Regions from separate parts of the Colwellia sp. KU-HH00111 genome, predicted to be linked through region 2. Evidence: predicted binding sites of a transcription regulator. Region 2 holds the regulator's gene; the other holds the start of a gene.
What was found. Region 2 encodes NrdR, which represses ribonucleotide reductase genes. Its sites were predicted from a motif close to AAACACNANATNTNGTGTTT; they were not measured.
Positions count from the first base shown of each region.

Region 1 (4,773 bases), on a different contig from region 2:
TTCGGCCATACCATTGATACCAATGGTTAAAAACTGTTTGTCGAGATCAATAAAGCCGGCATCATAAACAGATAAAGCCCCTTGCGCCTTATAATCTTCCATCAATTTTCGGTAGGCAACTTGGTATTTTTGTATCTTTTCAATTTCGCTTTGTAAGTCTCGACCATCTTGTACCAGTCTATTCATGTTTAAAGTGATTACATTAATAGAGCCGGTAGCAACTCCGCCAGCACCTAACGTATAGGAAAAGGTGTTATCAGAAATTTCATTACGTAAACGGCAACAAGATGCCAGTGAATCTGGGCTGTCAGACAAATACACAAACAACGAGTTACCTTGAGCTTTTTGCTCAGCCAATTGATAAGCAAAGTCCATATCTTTGCATTGACCATTTTCAGTAAGCATGGCGGCAGTGACCACCGGAAAAGTTAACACGGCTTTTTCTCGTTCGTTGTTTAGCCAATCTAGAAAAAATAATTGTAATTGTTCGACCGTTTGCCATTTAGGTTTGGAAAAGTCAGGAAAAACAAAATGTTCAAACATCGCAGTAAAATAATGTTGATCGAATAAAGAAATATTCCAAAAAACACTTTGATACCCACGTGCCGCTGCAGGTTGGTTGATGGCATAAACTACGTGCTGTAAATGATTTTCGATGGCTGATTTGTGCGTGGTTAAATAGTCATCACCGTATTCTAAACGAGCAAAATAATCAAAATAAGTGATAAATTCAACTGTCGCTACCGCACCGGCAAATTGCGCGGAAATAGCAAAAATTAAGTTTACAAATGAACCACAAAATGACTCTAAGTGTTTAGGTGCTTTTGACTCGCCGCCCAACTTAGTGAGTCCGTCGAGTAAAAAAGGATACATACTAATAGATGTGCAGTAGGGCTTTAAGCTAGTTTCATCATGGACATAGATTTCGTGATTTTCAATCTGACGTAAATATTCAGTTGCTAGTTCCTCACCAAACGATTCGCGAATTTTGTCTTGTACTAACCCTCGGTTAATTTGTACAAAACAGTCTTTTAATAGTTCAGCTTCTAAAGTGGCAATATTTTTATGGCTGACATTGGCATTGGCGTCCATTTTTGAGCCGTCGGCGGCATTTTTGGCTGAAAAATACTGGTGGATAAAATCTTTTTTACTATTAATTTGTTGTTCACTAAGCTGCAACATTGTTAACTCCTTTTAATAAATGAGTAGAGTGGTGTTTTTGAAATAAATGGTTGAGTTTTTCACCGGTTTTTACATTGCGAAAAACTTGGTTGGTATCAGGGCTTTCTAAGCCGCCAAGTGTTGGTTGCCATGCCCCCGTTTTCAAAAAATCTAGGTGTTGGGTAATGCTAATATCGATATGTTTTTCACCAGAATACAAGCAGGTTTTAAGACCAAAATTTTTGGCGATAAGTAGTTTTTCAATAAGTTGGTTTGGTTGCCATTCGCCACCAAAAAATAACACGCAGCTGATTAAATTTTGATATTTATTTAACCAACTGATAAAGGTTTGATTTGTTAATGAACTGCCGTAGTTTTCATTCCATAGCTCTGTGCTATGACAACCTTTACAACCAACTTTGCAGCCAGTAATGCTAAAGCATAGACTTATTTCATTGGGCACTTCTTGAAAAATTGTGGTTGGGGGCAGGCAATTAAATTCCATGTACTAACCTATATATTGTGTTTTTATTTTTAGTAAACACAATATATAGTAATACGACTATGTTGTTAGTTGATCGAGATCAACTTTTCATCAACGGGTTATCTATATGTGGTAATCTTAAACGACAAAAACACTATATATAGTGTTTTTGTATTTGTTAATTGCTTTTAAGGCGGTTTTGTTCAATTAGCCGCACTTAGAATCGCCACAGGAAACGCAAGTTAAACACCCATCTAGTTTTATTACCGCATTACGAACTTTACACTTAGGGCAATCTTGTGCGTTTGGCATGCCCGCATCATCATTAGCTACATCTGCTGATGTTGAGTTCGCTGCGTGATTTTTTAAGTACGCTGCTTTTTTTTCTTCAATAATCGCTTTTGCAGCTTCAGATAATTCAATTGCTTCAACGCCAACCCCACAGGTTTGTTCAACATGAAAGGCAATGGTATCGGCAATTGCTGAGACCATGGACTCTATATATCTAGGATTACCTCCACGGGTATGTTGACCAAACCAGCCAGCATTGGGTGAAGATACTTCGCGTAATTCATCAAGTAAGAACATGTATTCACCGCCTTTACGAAAGATGGCTGACATCATAAAGGTTAAGGCGTGTACCCATTGAACATTTATTTTGTCTTTGGTATTGATGAAGATTTCATAAGGACGTACTTCTTCTAACGGTGTGCCCTCATTGAGTACCACGTTTGAAATGCTCACGTAATAGGCATGTTCATAACCTGTGGTTGCTTTGATTTTATAGGTTCTAGAGTCTAATTGCTTTGGACGTTTAGTCTCTTGAATAACTTCAACTTTAGGTGATTGCGCTGTTGGTGCTGGGTTTTCAGTAGAGGTGTCTTTATTGACTACTGATACGCCAGTGATCTTTTTGCTGATTTCTACAGGTTTTGGCGTCGACGATGATTGTGTCATGATGTTTTCTCTTTTAAATGGCTGCTAATTATAGCAGCCGACTAAATTAGTTTTGCTTCAAGGCTTGTTACGTGTGATGTTAAAATCGGCCGTATTGCCCTTCTTTAATGGCTTCAAATAAGTTAGAAGCAATGTGCTCTTGACCTTCGTAAACGACTTTTTCATTACCTTTTACTTTTATCACTTCACCATCTTCGAGGGTAAATTGATACTCGGTATTGGCAAGATCTGCTTCATTAACCAGTACTCCTGAAAAGTTTTCAGGGTTAAATCTAAAGGTAGTACAGCCTTTTAAACCTGCTTTGTAAGCTTCTAAATAGACATCTTCAAACTGCTCGAACGGGAACTCCGTTGGAATATTCACTGTTTTGGAGATTGAGCTATCAATCCACTTCTGCGCCGCTGCTTGTACCGCAACATGTTCTGATGGGGTAACGGTAGAGGTATCAACAAAGCTTTCTGGCAGTTGTGATAAATCTAATGATAATACTGTGCCCATTTTGATCATCGGTAACTGCCAATCATCACCATGGGTGCTTTTCATTAGTCGTTCATAGGCTAATACTTCCGCAGAGCGAACATTGACTTGTTGTTTGGTCGATTTTCCAGGAATGATGACGTTACGTTTGTAGTCATGAGCAAAGCTAGGCTCAATACCATTACTGGCGTTATTGCCTATGGACAGTGCTATGGTGCCTGTTGGTGCAATAGAGCTGTGGTGAGTAAAACGTAATCCAGTTGTTAGCGCTTCTTCAAGCCACTTTTCACCTAACTCGGCAACAATGTTTTTCATATATCGGCTATAATTAAGGTGTAATTCAACCCCTTTAACTTGATCACCTAATTTATATTTGTCGGCCAATTCAGGGCGTTTACGCAATAAAGCGCCAGTGATGGTATACATGTCATTTAAGAAAGGAGCGCCGCCTTTTTCTTTGGCAAGTTTAGTCGCTTCACGCCAGCCCTCTATGGCTAAATGCTTAGTAACTTCATCAGTGAACTTCACTGAATTGTTTTTACCATACTTCATACCCAACATGGTCATGGCAGATCCTAAGCCTAAATAGCCCATGCCATGGCGGCGTTTGCTTTCAATTTCAGCAACTTGCTCAGGTAAAGGTAAACCATTAATTTCAACCACATTATCAAGCATGCGGGTGAAAATTCGCACCACTTTTTTGAATCGATCCCAATCAAAGCTTGCTTGTGCAGTGAACGGGTTATTTACAAAAGCGGTTAAATTGATTGAGCCTAATAAGCATGAGCCATTTGGCGGAAGTGGTTGCTCGCCACAAGGGTTAGTTGCGCGAATGAGCTCACCAAACCAATTGTTGTTATATTCATTGACTTTGTCGATCAGGATAAAACCCGGCTCAGCATAATCATAAGTGGCGTTCATGATCATATTCCACAAGTTTTTCGCGCGGATAGTGCGATAAACTTTACAGGCGGTTTCGCCTGCACCATTGACTAGATAACCGTCCATATTAAGTGGCCATTCGCGCCAGATAACATCATCGGTATTATTTTCTGCGTCAAAGGCTAAACCATCAAGCGCAATTTCATTTTTATTGGTAGGGAAAACTAACTGCCAATCTGCATCGGCTTTAACCGCTTCCATGAAGGGATCGGTAATTAAGATAGAAAGATTAAACTGACGCAGACGACCATCTTCACGCTTGGCTTTAATAAACGACATGATATCAGGATGTTGACAATCAATAGTGCCCATTTGTGCACCACGACGTCCACCAGAAGAGGATACGGTTTTACACATGGTATCGAAAATATCCATAAACGGCAGTGGCCCTGAGGTGGTTGCGCCAGCCCCTGCAACATAGCCACCGTCAGGTCGAATTGTTGAGAAGTCATAGCCGATACCACAACCTGCTTTTAGCGTTAAGCTCGCTTTACTCACGGCTTCACCGACAATACCATGCATTGAATCTTCAATGGTGGCTGAAACAGTACAATTAATGGTAGATGAGGCGGGTTTTTGCGCACCTGCACCTGCATTTGAAACGATCCGACCTGCTGGTACTGCACCATTCATTAATGCCCAAAGAAATTCTTCGCCATGCTTTTTTTGTTTAGCAGGCGTGGTTTCAACACTGGCAATCGCTTTAGCAACACGTTCAAAGGTGTCAATGACGTTTTTATCAACAGGCTCG
Region 1 covers NZ_BAABWO010000012.1:84,853-89,625, reverse strand. Annotated here, with positions in the region: gene nrdD (anaerobic ribonucleoside-triphosphate reductase) at 1-1,182, opposite strand, end outside; gene nrdG (anaerobic ribonucleoside-triphosphate reductase activating protein) at 1,169-1,666, opposite strand; gene ABXG98_RS17845 (vitamin B12-dependent ribonucleotide reductase) at 1,853-2,602, opposite strand; gene ABXG98_RS17840 (adenosylcobalamin-dependent ribonucleoside-diphosphate reductase) at 2,682-4,773, opposite strand, start outside.
Region 1: nrdG (anaerobic ribonucleoside-triphosphate reductase activating protein) is a predicted target of NrdR. The motif match lies at 1,795-1,814, and genes of this name have one in related genera.

Region 2 (4,773 bases):
TCAATTAAATCAGCAATTGTGCCCATTTTAATGCCGTGCTTTTTAGCAATAATTTCTAGATCTGGGCGACGCGCCATGGTGCCGTCTTCATTGAGTATTTCTACAATAACCGCTGCTGGTTCAAGATTAGCCATACGCGCTAGATCAACACCTGCCTCTGTGTGGCCAGCACGATTTAACACACCACCATCTTTAGCAATTAATGGAAAGATATGTCCTGGTTGTACAATATTTAAATGCGTTGCATCTTTAGCAACAGCAGCAAGTACAGTAGTGGCCCTGTCTGCAGCTGAAATACCTGTAGTAACACCAGTAGCGGCTTCAATAGAGACGGTAAAATTGGTACTAAATTGAGCATCATTTTTATCGACCATTAAAGGTAGCTTTAACTTTTCACACTTCTCTTGAGTCATCGGCATACAAATCAAGCCACGACCATGAGTTGCCATAAAGTTAATGGCTTCAGGTGTGACCATTTCAGCAGCCATGATGAAATCACCTTCATTTTCTCGGTCTTCATCATCCATTAAAATAACCATTTTACCTAAAGCAATATCGTCGATTATTTCTTGTGGGGTATTTAAATTCATGTGATTCTCTTTTCTATCTTTTGGGTAATAGTAATTAATGGTTATTTTTGATGTTACTTAATAAAACCTGCTTTTTGTAACATAGACGCGGTAACGTTTGAGCTAGGCTCAACGGGGTGTGCTGATTTTTCTTTCGTTAATAATCTTTCTAGGTAGCGGGCAATCAAATCAACCTCTAAGTTCACTTTAGTGCCGACTTGATAGTGAGCAAAAATAGTCTCTTTCACCGTATGTGGCACTATGGTTAATCTAAACTTAGTATTATCAGCACTTAATGCATTAACCGTTAAACTGGTACCATCAACGGTTATTGAGCCTTTTTCAGCGATATAATGGGCTAAGTCGCTTGGCATTGATAGCCAATATTCAATACTATTACCGTTATTGGTGATTGATAATACATTGCAGACACCATCTACATGGCCTGACACCATATGACCACCAAAACGTGTACTGGCTAACATTGCCTTTTCTAAATTAACTTGCATACCTACGCTATAGTGAGCAAAGCCAGTACGCTCTAATGTTTCATTTGACACATCTGCACTGTAGCTATGTTGATCATACTCAACCACAGTAAGGCAAATACCATTAGTAGCTATTGAGTCACCTAGATTAACATCACTCATATCTAAGATATTAGTCGCGATGACTAAGCGTGCTCCCTGAGCATTGATATTAATTGCTTTTATGGTGCCAATCGCTTCGATAATTCCGGTAAACATAATGACTCTCTTGTTAAGTGTTTTTTGTCAGTTTAGCTATAATGCGAATATCACAGCCAACCATGCGAACATCAGCAATAGATAAGGCTTTTGCTTGAACCAAAGTACTGGTATTTGGCATGTTAACTAAGTTTTTTCCATCTCCACCAAGTAATTTAGGCGCTTGATACAGTATAAGTTCATCGGCTAAATCCTGCTCGATAAATGCCCCCGCTAAATTAGCACCAGACTCGACTAAAACATCATTTAAGCCCCGCTGTGCAAGACATTTCAACAATGCTGTCAGGTCAATTTTAGCACGAGCTTTATCACTTTCACCTTGGCTTGGCATTATCATTGGTAGTTGTACTTGTTCTACAAAATGAGGCCACTGATGAATGTTTTCAAGGTCTTGCTCATCATATTTTCCTCGAACAATAATAATAGCAGATGCTTGCTGAAAAAATGCCAACCTTGGTGTTAAACGGTTTTGGCTATCAATCACCACACGTACTGGTTGGCGAACTTGCGCTTGTGGGTAATGTGCTTTTAATTCCCCCAACTCAGACCAACGAACCGTCATTTTGGCATCATCCATTAAAACAGTATCAGCGCCAGTGATAACAGCGCAGCTTTGCGCTCTAATTTTTTGCACATCACGCCTAGCATCAACTGAAGTAATCCACTTACTCTCACCACTTTTCATGGCGGTTTTACCATCTAGACTAGCGGCTAACTTAACTCTTACATAAGGTAAGTTTTGTGTCATCACCTTGATAAAACCTAAATTGAGTGCTTTGGCTTCATGTTCTAATAGTCCGGACTCTGTTTGGATTCCTGCTTGCTCAAGCATTTTCAAACCACGACCTGCAACTCTAGGGTTAGGATCGACCATGGCGGCAACCACACGTTGCACTTCTGCATTAATTAAACCTTGAGCACACGGTGGGGTTTGGCCAAAATGACTACATGGCTCTAACGTAACGTAAGCAGTAGCACCCTTTATTAATTGCGGATAATTTTTGCTAGCGTCAAGCAAGGCATTCACTTCAGCATGCCCTTGCCCTGCCATTTGATGAAAACCAGAACCAATAATTATTTCTTTGCCTTCTACATGGCTCACTAATACACAGCCAACTCTTGGATTTGGTGACGTGGTATAATGACCTTTTTGGGCAAGTTTAATTGCCAATGCCATGTAGTGATGATCTTGCTCGCTAAACACTATACCTTTTATACCTTATTTGTGATGGAAAACTGCTGAGGTTATCTAGACTTAGCCTACAAACTATTTATTTGCTGATTTTCCTCTACTGAGGCTTTCTTTGCCTAAACGGGCAATTTCATCAGCAAATTCACTAATATCTTCAAATGACAAATACACTGAAGCAAAGCGTAGGTAGGCGACCTTGTCTAATTCTTTTAATTGAGACATAAGCAAATTGCCGAGCATTTCGCTGGTTATTTCACGCTCACCAGTAGCACGCATTTGCGATTTCAATTTGTTAATAGATAACTCTACCTGCTCTGTACTTACCGGTCGTTTTTCGAGTGCGCGCATTAATCCGCTACGCATTTTATCTTCATTAAACGGCTCTCGTGTACCATCTCGCTTGATGATTCTCGGCATAACTAGCTCGGCAGTTTCAAATGTTGTGTAGCGCTCATGACACGACAAACATTCACGGCGACGTCTGATTTGGTGCCCATCCGAAACTAAACGCGAGTCAATAACCTTCGTTTCTTGTGCACTACAAAAGGGACAATACATAGTTTACCTATAGTCAATATTTAGCTGTAAGATCTAGCGGCACGTGTTATTTATCATAATAAAAACCAAAAATGGCCGCATAATTGCGACCATTTTAATATAAATTCACTTAAATTTGTAAATTAGTTTTTTATATTCAATATACTACTTGTATACAGGGAAACGTGAACATAGAGCTTTAACTTGGTCTTGTACCTGTGCAATAACATCTTCATTGTTGATATCATCTAAAATATCACAAATCCATCCAGTTAGTGCTTTCGTTTCTTCAATGCCAAAACCGCGACGTGAAATAGCCGGTGTTCCTAAACGTAAGCCACTAGTTACAAATGGAGAACGAGGATCATTTGGTACAGAGTTTTTATTCACTGTGATATGTGCTTTGCCTAACGCTGCATCAGCATCTTTACCAGTAATATCTTTATCAATTAAATCAAGTAATAACAGATGATTTTCCGTACCATTTGATACTACTTTATAGCCACGTTCTTGTAACACTGCAACCATAGCCTTAGCATTATCTAACACATTTTGTTGATAAGCTTTAAATTCTGGCGCTAATGCTTCTTTAAAGGCAACCGCTTTTGCAGCGATGATATGCATTAATGGACCACCTTGGCCACCAGGGAATACCGCACTGTTTAATTTTTTATAGATACCTTCATCATCACACGCTGAAACAATCAAACCACCACGAGGGCCTGCTAAGGTTTTATGAGTAGTTGTCGAAACAACATGAGCATGAGGAACAGGGTTTGGATATAAACCAGCCGCAACCAGACCTGCAACGTGAGCCATATCAACGAAGAAATAAGCGCCTACGCTGTCGGCAATTTTACGCATACGCGCCCAGTCAACAATACCAGAAAACGCAGAGAAACCACCGATGATCATTTCAGGTTTATGTTCGTTAGCTAAACGCTCAACTTCATCATAATCAATGTCGCCTGTTTCAGGGTGTAACCCATACTGGAACGCTTCATAAGACTTACCTGAGAAGTTAACATGTGAGCCATGCGTTAAATGACCACCGTGAGCCAAGCTCATGCCTAATACTTTTCCACCAGGTGTAACTAAGGCTTGAAAAACCGCCGCATTAGCTTGTGAGCCAGCATGTGGTTGAACGTTAGCATAAGTAGCACCAAATAATTCTTTAGCGCGGTCAATGGCTAATTGCTCAGCAACATCTACATACTCACAACCACCGTAATAACGTTTACCAGGATAACCTTCAGCATATTTGTTGGTTAATTGTGAGCCTTGCGCTTCAAGTACACGCGGACTACAGTAGTTTTCAGATGCAATTAGTTCAATATGCTCTTCTTGACGCACAACTTCTTTGCTCATTGCTTCATAAAGTTCAGCATCATAATCAGCAATATTCATATCACGAGTAAACATGTTTTTTCCTCAAGTGGCCAGCCGTTGGCTAGAACGGTTAAGATGTTTTCCTAAGTTTAATGCGGCGTATTCTGCCTGAAATGAGCCATTTTGTACATTAAAAATGTACATGTGTTTAGCTCTTTTCGCACTGATTTATGCCACAAGTTATAGTGTTTTATTCGATCTAAGCTTTCAACGATTAGATCAAATTCTATAACGGTAGAATATAGCGAATAAAAAACAGAATAACAACAAATTTAAAACGATAAGCTCGTAAATTTCAAAATATAACTCAGAAATACAGCCATAATCGAATTTTTATTTT
Region 2 covers NZ_BAABWO010000001.1:418,229-423,001, reverse strand. Annotated here, with positions in the region: gene ribBA (bifunctional 3,4-dihydroxy-2-butanone-4-phosphate synthase/GTP cyclohydrolase II) at 1-590, opposite strand, end outside; gene ABXG98_RS01735 (riboflavin synthase) at 644-1,315, opposite strand; gene ribD (bifunctional diaminohydroxyphosphoribosylaminopyrimidine deaminase/5-amino-6-(5-phosphoribosylamino)uracil reductase RibD) at 1,329-2,522, opposite strand; gene nrdR (transcriptional regulator NrdR) at 2,583-3,065, opposite strand; gene glyA (serine hydroxymethyltransferase) at 3,210-4,466, opposite strand; gene ABXG98_RS01715 (hypothetical protein) at 4,767-4,773, opposite strand, start outside.